DNA from 3 places in the Mesorhizobium sp. M7A.F.Ca.MR.245.00.0.0 genome. Region 1 is predicted to be linked to each of the others. Evidence: riboswitches for the same ligand, from Rfam matches in the RefSeq annotation. Region 1 holds a riboswitch; each other region holds the start of a gene.
The links. Region 1 has a riboswitch for cobalamin ahead of EOB80_RS29785 (DUF1636 family protein). Riboswitches for the same ligand answer to the same signal wherever they lie in the genome.
Positions count from the first base shown of each region.

Region 2: another riboswitch for cobalamin. It lies ahead of EOB80_RS16020 (aromatic ring-hydroxylating dioxygenase subunit alpha); the one in region 1 lies ahead of EOB80_RS29785 (DUF1636 family protein).
Region 3: another riboswitch for cobalamin. It lies ahead of bluB (5,6-dimethylbenzimidazole synthase); the one in region 1 lies ahead of EOB80_RS29785 (DUF1636 family protein).

Region 1 covers NZ_RZTE01000047.1:43,983-48,175, forward strand. Annotated here, with positions in the region: gene EOB80_RS29775 (NADH-quinone oxidoreductase subunit A) at 1-353, opposite strand, end outside; gene EOB80_RS29780 (winged helix-turn-helix domain-containing protein) at 685-1,884, shown strand; cobalamin riboswitch at 1,914-2,118, shown strand; gene EOB80_RS29785 (DUF1636 family protein) at 2,157-2,585, shown strand; gene cobW (cobalamin biosynthesis protein CobW) at 2,588-3,640, shown strand; partial or broken gene EOB80_RS29795 (cobaltochelatase subunit CobN) at 3,659-4,193, shown strand, end outside.
Region 2 covers NZ_RZTE01000013.1:102,428-106,620, forward strand. Annotated here, with positions in the region: gene EOB80_RS16015 (hybrid-cluster NAD(P)-dependent oxidoreductase) at 1-766, opposite strand, end outside; gene EOB80_RS16020 (aromatic ring-hydroxylating dioxygenase subunit alpha) at 792-2,039, opposite strand; cobalamin riboswitch at 2,154-2,356, opposite strand; gene EOB80_RS16025 (DUF680 domain-containing protein) at 2,865-3,062, shown strand; gene EOB80_RS16030 (DUF680 domain-containing protein) at 3,149-3,385, shown strand; gene ugpC (sn-glycerol-3-phosphate ABC transporter ATP-binding protein UgpC) at 3,461-4,193, opposite strand, start outside.
Region 3 covers NZ_RZTE01000004.1:646-4,838, forward strand. Annotated here, with positions in the region: gene EOB80_RS06525 (hypothetical protein) at 1-528, shown strand, start outside; partial or broken gene bluB (5,6-dimethylbenzimidazole synthase) at 651-1,325, opposite strand; cobalamin riboswitch at 1,328-1,508, opposite strand; gene EOB80_RS06535 (histone deacetylase family protein) at 1,630-2,556, shown strand; gene EOB80_RS06540 (exodeoxyribonuclease VII small subunit) at 2,560-2,811, shown strand; gene EOB80_RS06545 (DUF2277 domain-containing protein) at 2,922-3,188, shown strand; gene EOB80_RS06550 (pirin family protein) at 3,228-4,148, shown strand.

The DNA of each region.
Region 1 (4,193 bases):
AGCGCTCCTTTTTTCCATTCATAGGCAAAGCCGATGGTCAGCACCGCCAAAAACACCATCATCGACCAGAAACCGAGCATGCCGATCTTCGAAAACGACACCGCCCAAGGAAACAGGAAGGCCACTTCCAGGTCGAAGATGATGAACAGGATCGACACCAGGTAGAAACGGATGTCGAACTTCATGCGGGCGTCGTCGAACGAGTTGAAACCGCACTCATAGGCGGAAAGCTTTTCGGGATCGGGATTGCGGTAGGCCACCAGGAAGGGCGCGGCCAGCAGCGCCAGGCCGACAACCAGCGCCACGCCTATGAACAGGACGATGGGCAGGTATGAGCTCAAGAGTGCGTTCATGCTCGGCTTTCCGTTGGCGCCAATCCAGTTTGATTACAGCACCGGACCCTAATGCGGAAGCGTGACAGTTTAACCGCTGAACCGTTTTAAGGGCCTATGCTGCAACGCGGCGAGGGTTAGCGCAGCACTTCCAGCGAAGCAAGTCAAACCTTGTTCAAAACACCGACCTGGACGGCATATCGCGGCAAACTGGTCCGATCCGCTCCTGTTTGATTTCCTTCGCTTTTTACTCCACTTTTCTCTCCTGACATGGATGCCGCCAAAACCCTGCTAGCATGGGTTGGAATCAGCCATTCGACCCTCGGTCAAAACACTTCAAAGTGATGCCTGCATGAAGGAAAAGATCTCGCTCCCCACGGCCCGTCGCATCGCGCTTGCCGCCCAGGGGTTTCTCGATCCCCGCCCGACCGGCACGCCCGACCGCCGGCATTTTGCCCGCACCCTCTCCCGCACCGGCCTGCTGCAGATCGATTCCGTCAGCGCGGTGGTGCGCGCTCATTATATGCCACTCTATTCGCGCCTTGGCCCCTACCCGTTCTCGCTGCTCGACAATGCCGCGGTGACACGCAAGCGCACGGTTTTCGAATACTGGGCGCATGAGGCTTCCTTCCTGCCGGTGGAGACGTACCCGCTGATGCGCTGGCGCATGCAGCGCGCCGAGCGCGGCGAGGAAATGTATCTGGGGCTCGCCAAATGGGGCCGCGAACATGCCGCCTATATCGAGGAGATCCACCGCCAGGTCGCCGAGCGCGGCCCGATCGCCGCTTCCGCGCTCGAAGGCCAGAAAGGCTCGGGCGGCTGGTGGGGCTGGAGCCACGCCAAGCATGCCTTCGAATGGCTGTTCTGGGCCGGACGCATCACCACGGCGCACCGTCGCGGGTTCGAGCGCTTCTATGATCTGCCCGAGCGCGTGCTGCCGCAGGCGGTCCTCGACCTCCCAGTGCCCACGCCTGAGGACGCGCACCGCGAATTGCTGCGCATTTCCGCCCGCGCCCACGGCGTGGCGACTTCAGGCGATTTGCGCGATTATTTCCGCCTGTCGCCGGCCGATATGAAAGGCCGATTGGAGGAACTGGTTGAAACGGGCGAGTTGCTGCCGATGCGCGTCGAAGGCTGGGACAAGCTGGCCTATCTTCATAAAGACGCGCGTCTGCCGCGCAAGATCGACGCCCGCGCCCTGCTGGCGCCGTTCGATCCTGTCGTCTTCGAACGCTCGCGCACAGAGCGGCTGTTCGACTTCCACTACCGCATCGAGATCTACACGCCGGCCGACAAGCGGCAATACGGCTACTATGTCCTGCCGTTCCTGCTCGGCGACAGGATCGTGGCACGCGTCGACCTCAAGGCCGACCGTCCGGCCAGCATACTGCGGGTCCATGCGGCCTATGCCGAGCCGGGTGCGCCGCCTGAAACCGCTGCAGAACTGTTCGAGGAATTGAAGCAGATGCAGGGCTGGCTTGGTCTTGAGCGCATGGAAGTGACCCCGGCCGGGGATTTGGGTCCGGCGCTGGCCGACATCGCCATGTCGTAAGCTCGCGTTGACACCGCCGCCCGCAAAAGCCTAAATCCGGTTCAGATGGTCTCTTGCCCGCAACGGCAAGAGCTAAGAGGGAATGCGGTGCGGGGCAAAATCCCAAATCCGCGGCTGTCCCCGCAACTGTAAGCGAAGAGCCAAGGCCGAAAGCCACTGGGAGTTCCCGGGAAGGCGGCTACCCAAGGCGATGACCCGCGAGCCAGGAGACCTGCCGTCTGCGACTTTAGAATCCGATCGCCCGGCGGGTTTCCGGGCAAGGAGCCCGATCTTTGGACCACGACAGCAGTTTTTCGGCTGGCACAGCGGATATTTCGTCCGGCCATGATGATGCCTTGGCCGGCGTCACCATCATCGTCTGCGCCTCCTGTCGCGATGAGACCGGCTCCGACGCTCATCCCCGCGCCGGCGAATTGCTGGCGGAGGATACGCGCCGCGCCGCATCCGGCGACGACATCCGCATCCGCAGCGTCGAATGCCTTGGCAATTGCAAGCGGCGCCTCAGCGCCGCCATCCTGCGCGACGGCTGCTGGAGCTATGTCTTTGGCGACCTGACCGAGACCAGCGGCGCCGACCTCGTCACGGGCGCCAAGCTTTTCGCCACCTCGACCGACGGTCTCATTCCCTGGCGTGGCCGCCCCGATAGCCTGAAGCGCGGCCTCGTTGCCCGCATCCCTCCCCTCGACCTGCTGAAGGACTGACCATGACTGCCCCAGATTCGCCTGCGAACCTCTCCCGCGTTCCCTGCACCGTCGTCACCGGCTTCCTCGGCGCCGGCAAGACGACGCTGGTCCGCCATCTCCTGGAAAACGCCGGCGGCAAGCGCATTGCCATCATCGTCAACGAATTCGGCGACATCGGCATCGACGGCGAGATTTTGAAGGGCTGCGGCATCGACACCTGTCCGGAGGAAAACATCGTCGAACTGGCCAATGGCTGCATCTGCTGCACCGTTGCCGACGACTTCGTCCCGGCGCTTGACAAGATCCTGTCGCTGACGCCGAGGGTCGACCATATCCTGATCGAGACTTCGGGCCTGGCGCTGCCCAAGCCGCTGGTCCAGGCCTTTCAATGGCCGAGCGTGAAGAGCCGCGTCACAGTCGACGGCGTCATCGCCGTGGTCGACGGGCCGGCATTGGCCGAAGGCCGCGTCGCCAACGACATGGACGCACTTCAGGCGCAGCGCGCCGGGGACGAGACGCTCGACCACGACGACCCGGTGGAAGAACTGTTCGAGGATCAGATCGCCTGCGCCGACCTGATCATCCTGTCGAAAAGCGACCTGATGGACGCCGCCGGCACCGCCCGCGCCAACGCCATCATCAACGAACACTCCGCCCGCGCCGTGAAGATCGTGCCGGCGTCGCATGGCAAGGTCGATCCCTCGGTGCTGCTCGGGCTCGGTCTCGCCGTCGAGGACGACATCGAAAACCGCAAATCCCATCATGACGGCGCGTTCGACCACGAGCATGACGACTTCGACACCTTCATCGTCGACATTGCCTCGATCGCCAATCCGGACGAGCTGGCAAAGCGCGTCGCCATCGTCGCAGAAGAAGAGAACGTGCTGCGCGTAAAAGGCTTCGTCGAAGTCGGCGGCAAGCCGATGCGGCTCTTGCTGCAGGCCGTCGGGCCGCGCGTCAATCATTACTATGACCGCGCCTGGACCGCGCAGGACGACCGCCGCTCGCGTCTCGTCGTCATCGGCCTGAAAGGGCTGAACCGCCCGGCGATCGAGCGTATACTCGCCGGCTGATTTCGGACACGGGTCGCGATGCACATCCTCACCACGACATCCACCTCGCTCGACGACCTCGCCGAGCCGGTCGATCTGCGGCAGACGCCGGCGGATATCGTGGCGCTGTCCTTCACCGACAGCGACCTCGCCGGACTGGCGGCAGCCTGGAAGGCCGATGCCGGCCGCCTGCCCTCGATGCGGCTGGCCGCACTTCGTGACCTGCGCCATCCCATGTCCGTCGACCTCTGGATCGACAGCGTCGCCCGCCACGCCAAGATCATCCTCGTGCGCATCCTCGGCGGCTACGACTGGTGGCGCTACGGCTGCGACCAGCTCGCCTCGACCGCCCGCGAACGCGGCATAAAACTGGCGCTGCTGCCCGGCGAATGCCGCGACGAGGACCTGCGCCTGATCGAAGCCTCGACGCTGCCGCGCGAGGAGTTGGACGGCCTGCTCGACTATTTCCGCGAGGGCGGCCCGGCGAATATGAGCGCGCTGGTGCGGAGGCTGGCACGGCTGGCGGGACAGGATGCGCCTTTCATCGAACCGGTCGCCGTGCCCAAAGCTGGCT
Region 2 (4,193 bases), on a different contig from region 1:
CAGCAAAGCTTTCCTGATGGTATTTCGCCATGTCGAAGCCGGCGGCGTCCAGCATGCCGCGCACGGCGCGCATGAAGGGATCGGGGCCGCAGCAGAAAATCTCGCGCTCGCGGAAATCGGGCGCCAGCAATGGCAGCCGGATCGCGTCGATGCGGCCCATATGGCCGAACCAGCCCTCGCGGCTCGACCGCTCCTCGATCATGAAGCCGAGCGACAGGCCGGGCATGCGGCTGCCGAGCAGCTCGAGTTCCTTGCGGAAAATGATCTCTTCCGGGCGGCGCGCACAGTTGACGAAGCCGACATCTGTCCATGGCGCACAGTCGTTCAACCAGCGCAGCATCGACATCATCGGCGTCACGCCGGAGCCCGCCGAAATGAACAGATATTTGGCCGCCGGGTGGCTATGCAGCGAAAAATCACCGGTCGGCCCATAGGCCTTGACGTGCGAGCCCGGCGTCAGATAGTCGAACATCCAGCGCGTGCCGGTGCTGCCCGCCTGCGCCTTGACCGTCACCGCGATCGAGAATGGCCGCGACGGCGAGGACGACAGCGTGTAGGTGCGCATCAGCGGCCCCTCCGATGTCGGCAGTTCCAGCGTCACGAACTGGCCCGGCTTGTAGCGGAACCAGGTCTGGTTGTCGGAGCGGAAGGTGAAGGTCTTCACGTCCGGCGCTTCGTCGCTGACGCCGATCACTTCCAGCACCTGCAGCCGGTCGTTCCAGGGCGTCATCTGGTCGAGATGGCGATAGAGGCCAAGGTCCGTCATCGCATTCATCCTCTTGTCCCCTGAGCTAGGCGACGCTGCGCAGGGCCGGCCGGCCGCCTTCGGCAAGGCGCGGCCCGATGAACGACGCGTACCACTCGACGAACTGGATCACGCCGCCCTCATGCAGCTCCGAATAGGGGCCTGGTTCGTAGGCCGGCGACAGGATGCCGAAGGCGTTTTCCTCGACGATGCGGCGGTCCTGGTCGTTGGTCTCGGTCCAGACATGGGTGAGCTCAGCGAGGTCGTAGTCGATGCCTTCGACCGCATCCTTGTGGACGAGCCATTTCGTCGTCACCGCGGTTTCCGTGGCACTGATCGGCAGCACGCGGAAGGTGACGGCGTGGTCGCCGAGGATATGGTTCCAGGTGGTCGGATAGTGGTAGAGCAGCAAGGAACCGATGCGGTCGGTTGAAACGCTGTCGGACAGGTTCTTCTGGACCGCCCGTTTTCCCGTCATGGTGTAGCTGACGGCATCGCGCAGCAGCGGCGCGCGGGTGGCGCGGTACTGCCCTGCCGGATCGATGCGGAATTTGCTCGGCAAGCCAGCGGCCTCGCATTTGGCCCAGTGCGCGACCATCTCGGGGTCGCTGTCGGCGCCGTTGACGCCGGTCACGGTCGGCGCCTCGGGGAAGGTCTTGCACAGCTCAGGGTGATTGGCGACGCAGTGGTAGCACTCGCGGTTGTTTTCCCAGACCAGCTTCCAGTTGCCCTTCTCGACGATCGTGCTCTCAAAGGCGATCTTTGCCTCACGCAACCGGTGCGGCAAAAGATAGGGTTCGATCATCGCCCGCATCGGCGTGAAATCCGCCGGTTCTTTGGCCAGGCAGATGAAGATGTAGCCGCCGACGCTCTCGCAGGCGACCGGCTTCAGGCCGAAATCACTCTTGTCGAAACCGTCGGCCATCTGGCGGGCAAACAGCAGGCGGCCGTCCAACTCATAGGTCCACTGATGATAGGGGCAGACGAGCTTTGCCGCCGTACCCTTCTCCGTGTTGCACACGCGGCTGCCGCGATGGCGGCAGGAATTGTGGAAGGCGTTGATCTTGCCTTGCTGGTCGCGGACAAGGACGACCGGATAGTCGCCGATCTGCACGGTGATGTAGCTGCCCGGCTTCGGCAGTTCGCAATCATGGCCGATGAACAGCCAGTCGCGATACCAGATCAGCTCCATGTCGAGCTTGAAGTAGTCTGGATCGGTGTAGAAGGGCTGCTCCAGCGAAAAGCCTTGCCGGCGCCCCTTCAGGAGCCTCAGCATGTCGTTGCGGGTATCCATGTCCTGTCCTCGTTTCTAAGGACTGAACTGGTGGTGATGGAGGAAGGATTGAAACGCAGGCCGGCTAGGTGCCGGACATGCGCTATCCACCTCTTGACCGCCCACCGCGATCAGTCGAGTCTAAAAATCTCGGGCTGGTTTCCGGGCTCTGGAGTTGTCCTTGCGGACCATCGCGACACCTTCCCAGGCAGTTGCCCAGTGGTCTCCCGTTGCGACTTGAACTCCACCACCGTTGCGGGGGCAGCGCCGGATTCTGACCGGCTTCCCAATTCTCCGCCTCGTCGTCACGAAGCGGCACCTGAGATGGGTATGATCTAACCACGATCGCTGGCGCGCCGTCGGCATGAAAACGACATCGTATCCATGCGGCGCGACACGGCATGCGAAACGTCACCGCAGATCGTCTGGGGCCGAAATCCCGCCTCCCGGGCGGCCATTTGCCGGCTGCGATCTTCCCGAATCCGACCCTTGGCGGGGGTCAAAAAGGTTAACGGTTTCGAAAAGTGACTATTAGCTTGACCTAAAATCGAACCGAACGGTTCGTTTCTGTTGACGGTGCGTGCAGGACGGTGTGAACGCCGGGCCTTTGAAACAGTCAGTGATCCATCGGATGGTTAGACTTAACATGCTGATATAAAGAGGAAAAATGCCTCTCTAGATTCCCCTGGCACAATTTCAAGGTGTGGATTCATGGTCCACACGGAACAACTTCGTGATTGGAAAAGGCGGGGTTGCCCTCCCACATCGGGGTTGTCCGAACGACGCGATTTCATTTCCAAGACACGCCGCTAGACGGACGGAAAAAGACGATACTGGAGTACAAAAATGAAAAAGATCATTCTCACTGCCGCAGCCCTTCTGGCCATTTCCGGCAGCGCCTTCGCTGGTAGCGACCACTACGGTTCGAACGCCGCGGCAGCCACTGCTGTCGACAGCTCGTACACCGCTTCGACCAAGAAGTCGGAACCGGCTGCTCAGGCGCCTGCCCAGGGTGCTGACCACAACCTCTTCGGCAACAACTAACAGCCGATTCCCAGTCGACGGCGGGCTCGCCCGCTGCCCTGGCGAAATTCAGACATTCGAAATTCAGACATTCAGGAGTATTCAAGATGAACAAGATCCTCATTGCTGCCGCCGCCGTTCTGGCCATCACCGGCAGTGCCTTCGCCGGCAGCGACAACTTTGGCTCCAACGGCGCCAATCAGCCTGCGGTTACCTCGGTTGACAGCGCGCATACGAGCTCGGTCCGCAACAGCGGTGGCCTCGTCGAGAAGCTGCTCAATTCGTCGGGCGACGTAGAGAAGTCCGCCCCTCAGGGCAGCGACCGGAATCTCTTTGGCCGTTAACAGCCGAAGCTGATCTTCAACAAAAGAGCGGCGGGCCTGGCCCGCTGCTCTTTTTGCGTCCAAGACGGTCCTGCGTCAGGCCGCCTTCGCTTCAGCCTCATGAAGGGCAAACGACCGCCCATCGGTGTCGAAGATATGCAGGTCCTCGCCATTGGCGCTCAGCCGCAATGTCGAACCGCGCTTGACCTCGACATTGCCGGGCAGCTTGGTCACCAGCGGCAGGTCGGCGCGACCGATGTCGACATAGACCAGCTGCACCTCGCCGAGCTGCTCGACATAGTCGACCGTCCCCTCGAACAGATAGTCCGCGCCGCTGGCGATGATCAGGTCCTCCGGCCGCACGCCAAAACTCACCGCAGCGCCCTTCGCCGAAGCCGGCGTCGCGATCGGCACGGTCGCCTTGCGCCCGCCGACATGGCTGACGACGGTCGGATTGCCTGATTTGTCGATGGTTGCGGGCAGGATATTCATGGCCGGCGAGCCGATGAATTGCGCAACGAATAGATTGCCGGGCTTCTTGTAGAGGTCCATCGGCGTGCCGACCTGCTCGATATGGCCGTCCTTGAGCACCACGATGCGGTCGGCGAGCGTCATCGCCTCGACCTGGTCGTGGGTGACGTAGATCATGGTCGTGTTGGGCATCGATTCCTTGAGCTTGGCGATTTCGATGCGGGTGGCGACTCGCAGCGCGGCATCGAGGTTCGAAAGCGGCTCGTCGAACAGGAACACCTTCGGATTGCGCACGATGGCCCGGCCGATGGCGACGCGCTGGCGCTGGCCGCCCGACATCGCCTTGGGCAGGCGGTCG
Region 3 (4,193 bases), on a different contig from region 1:
TTCCTGCCGATACCGGGCCTGAGCGGCCTGGTCTCGTTCATCAACACCGTGATCCGCCTGTCGCTGACCTATGTCGACGAGATCATCCTCGGCTACAACATCCGCATCAATTCAGCCTCGCCCTTCGAGACGGCGCGGCAGGGCGTCGTGCTCTATGCCCAGAACGGCAAGGTCATGGTCAAGAACGCCGTCTGGCTGGCGGTCATCATGTGGGGCGTGTCGTTCATCATCTTTCTGATGATGCTGGCGCCTGCCGGCGCGATTCTGTTCCTGATGCCTGGCCAGCTCGCCGGCTGGGCTTTTGTGCTCGCCATCGTCTTCGCCTGGGCATTCAAGGCGGCGTTCATTGAACCCTTCGCCATCGCCTGCCTGATGCAGGTCTATTTCAAGACCATCGCGGGCCAGGTGCCGGATCCGGCCTGGGACGCCCGGCTGGCCGAGGCGTCGTCGAAGTTCAGGGAGCTCAAGGACAAGGCGCTCGCCTCCTTCGGCGGTTCGCGCTGGGGTACGGCCGGCGCCACACCCTGATCGGCCGGGCGGGTGATGTCTGGTGAGGCAGAAACGGTGTTGAGGCGCGCCACGGTGGATTTGAGCTGTGTCTCGCCTTGCCCGGAAAAGGTCTCGCTCATGATCAGCTCCGGCAGCGGCAGCCGCCGTCCCCAGCCATGCGTTTCAAGGTCCGGTTTGGGAGCGAACTCGGAAACACGGCCCACGCAGAGATAGGCGATCGGCGTTACGTGGTCCGGAATGGCCAACAGCCGCTTTAGCGCCTGCGCTTCGATGATGCTGACCCAGCCTACACCGACGCCCTCGGCACGCGCGGCCAGCCAGAAATTCTGCACCGCGCAGACGGTGCTGTAGAGATCCATCTCCGGATTGTGCCAGCGTCCCAGCGGCGAACCCTTCGAGCGCTGCCGGTCGCAGGTGATGCAGATGTTGAGCGCGCTTTCGCAGATGCCTTCCAGCTTGAGCTTGCGGTAGAGTTCCTGCCGCTCTTCGTCGATCGCCGGCAGTTCCTGCTCGCGCGCCGCCAGGAACAGGTCGCGTATCTTTTCCCGTCGCTCGGCGTCGCGAATGACGATGAAGTTCCAAGGCTGCATGAAGCCGACAGACGGCGCATGGTGCGCGGCAAGCAGCAGCCGCGCCAGCACGTCGTCATCAATTGGGGTGGGCAGGAAATGACTGCGCACGTCGCGCCGTGTGAACATGGCGCGATAGACCGCATCGCGCGCACTCTGGTCAAATCCGTCGCCAACAGCAGCGGTCAGGTGTTCCGGCATCGCTTGTCCCCTTGCGATTGCAATTGATATCATCCGCCTGACCATGCGGATGACGATGCCTGCCAGGCCGGTCTTCTGGCTCGGGATCAACCCGCGTCCGGTGCCTTCCCGTCATCGACAGTGGCATTTACCGGCGCGGTCCCCCTCACAGCGTTGGGCACGCCACGGAATTCAACCGTGTTCCCGATTCTCCCGCTTGCGGCGGGCACCAGGCAGTACCAAGGATCTTACGCCGAAGCGCCCGCGGGGCCAATGCTTGCAGCGACGCGAATGGACGCAGTCGCGATTTTCCCCAGTCATCGGCCGCCCGTGCATGGCCTTTGTCGATCCGGGTCACTAGATTAGGACGATGACCACCCGTCTCTACACCCATCCGATCTTCCTCGAGCATCTCACGCCGCCCGGACATCCCGAGCGGCCCGACCGCTTGCGTGCCATCGAGCGCGTGCTCGATGAGGAAGCCTTTGCCGGGCTCGATCGTATCCAGGCGCCGGAAGGCGACGAGGCCACCATCCTCTACGCGCATCCCGCCGATTTCGTCGCCCGCGTGCGCGCCGCCATTCCCGACGAGGGGATTGCCCGCATCGATGCCGACACCACTGCCAGTCCGAAGAGCTGGCAAGCGGCGATCACCGCGATCGGCGCCGCCAACGCCGCCGTCGATGACGTCTTTTCGGGCCGTGCCGACAACGTCTTCGTCGCCGCCCGGCCGCCCGGCCATCATGCCGAAAAGACCACCGCCATGGGCTTCTGCCTGTTCAACACGGCGGCGATCGCGGCGCGCTATGCGCAGAAGAAACACGGTGTCGAGCGCGTTGCCATCGTCGACTGGGACGTGCATCACGGCAATGGCACGCAGGACATTTTCTGGGACGATCCGTCGGTGCTCTATTGCTCGACACACCAGATGCCGCTTTATCCCGGCACCGGAGCGAAGAACGAAACGGGCGCCGGCAACATCGTCAACGCGCCGCTGGCGCCGCAGACTGGCAGCGAGGTGTTTCGCGATGCCTTCCTGTCGCGCGTCCTGCCCGCGCTCGACAATTTCGCGCCCGACCTGATTATCATTTCGGCGGGGTTCGACGCGCACCACCGCGATCCGCTGGCCGAGATCAATCTGACCGAGGATGATTTCGATTGGGCGACCGGCCAGCTGATGCAGCGCGCGGCACGCCACAGCGGCAACCGGCTCGTCAGCCTGCTCGAGGGCGGCTACGATCTGCAGGGATTGGCATTTTCGGTCGCCGCCCATGTCGGGCGACTGATGAAAGGATGAATGATGGCCGATGAGACCAACGAAGACGTCAAGGCGATGAGCTTCGAGCAGGCACTCGATGCGCTGGAGAAGATCGTCGATGATCTGGAGCGTGGCGACGTGCCGCTCGACCAGTCGATCAAGATCTATGAACGTGGCGAGGCGCTGAAGGCGCATTGCGACCGGCTGCTGAAGGCCGCCGAGGACAAGGTCGAGAAGATCAGGCTGTCGCGCGACGGAAAGCCGGTCGGAACGGAGCCACTCGACGCGGATTGAGGCCCGGTCCGAACATAGGCTCGCCTCACCGGTTTTTGGACATGATCATGATCGAGGATATAACTCGTCCCGATTGAAACAGCTCAAGGACAAGAGGAGATACGGAAGGGATGTGCAGAAACATCAAGACCCTGTTCAATTTTGATCCGCCGGCAACCAATGACGAGGTGCGCGACGCGGCCCTTCAGTTCGTCCGCAAGCTGAGCGGAACGACGCGACCCTCGAAGCAGAACCAGCACGCCTTCGACCATGCCGTCGAAGCCATCGCGGCCTCGGCGCGCGAACTGCTCGATTCCCTGGAAACCCATCAGCATCCGCGTAATCGCGAAGAGGTGGCGGCCAAGCTGCGGGCAAAGGCGGCGATCCGCTTTGCCTGATGCGGCCAGGCGGCCTTCGACCACCGACAAGGAGAGTCCATGAGTTTCTTCCCCGGGAAAGACCCTGAGGTGGGCGATGCCTTAGCCAGCGACCAGATCGAATTGATGGTCATCCCGAACGCCAAGGACATCGGCGGTTTTCAGGTGCGCCGTGCCCTGCCGACGGCAAAAAGGCGGCTGGTGGGGCCGTTCATCTTCTTCGACCGCATGGGCCCGGCGATCCTGCGGGCCGGCCAGGCACTGGATGTCCGTCCGCATCCGCATATCGGCCTGTCGACGGTCACCTATCTGTTCGACGGCAAGATCCGGCACCGCGACTCACTCGGTACTGAAATGGTCATTCAGCCCGGCGACGTGAATTTGATGACCGCCGGCCGCGGCATCGTCCATTCGGAGCGTACGCCGGAGGAATTGCGTGGCGCGCCGATGTCGGTGTCCGGCCTGCAGACATGGCTGGCGCTGCCGGACGACAAGGAAGAGGTGGCACCGGTTTTCGAGAACACAGGAGCGCTCAGGCTTCCCGAGATCGATGCCGAAGGCGTCAACGGGCGCCTCATCATCGGCGATTTCCAGGGGTTGCGGTCGCCGGTCAGGGCCGACTCGGAGACGCTCTACGCCGACCTGCGCCTGGCGCCCGGCGCCAGCGTGAAAATCCCTGCCGATGCGGAAGAGCGCGCCATTTACACGCTGGAAGGCGAGGTCTCGATATCAGGTGACGTCTTTCCGGCGGAACGGCTGCTGGTGTTCCGTCCCGGTGACGAGATCGTCGTATCGTCGCAGACCGGTGCACATTTCATGCTGTTTGGCGGCGCCTCGCTCGGTTCGAAGCGTTACATCTGGTGGAATTTCGTCTCATCGTCGAAGGAACGCATCGAACAGGCCAAGCAAGAATGGAAGACGGGCCGCTTCGACATCGTTCCAGGAGACGAGGAAGAATTCATCCCGCTGCCGGAAAGCTGATGCCTGTCACCCAAAGTGGCAGAACGAAATGCATAGACAAAGACT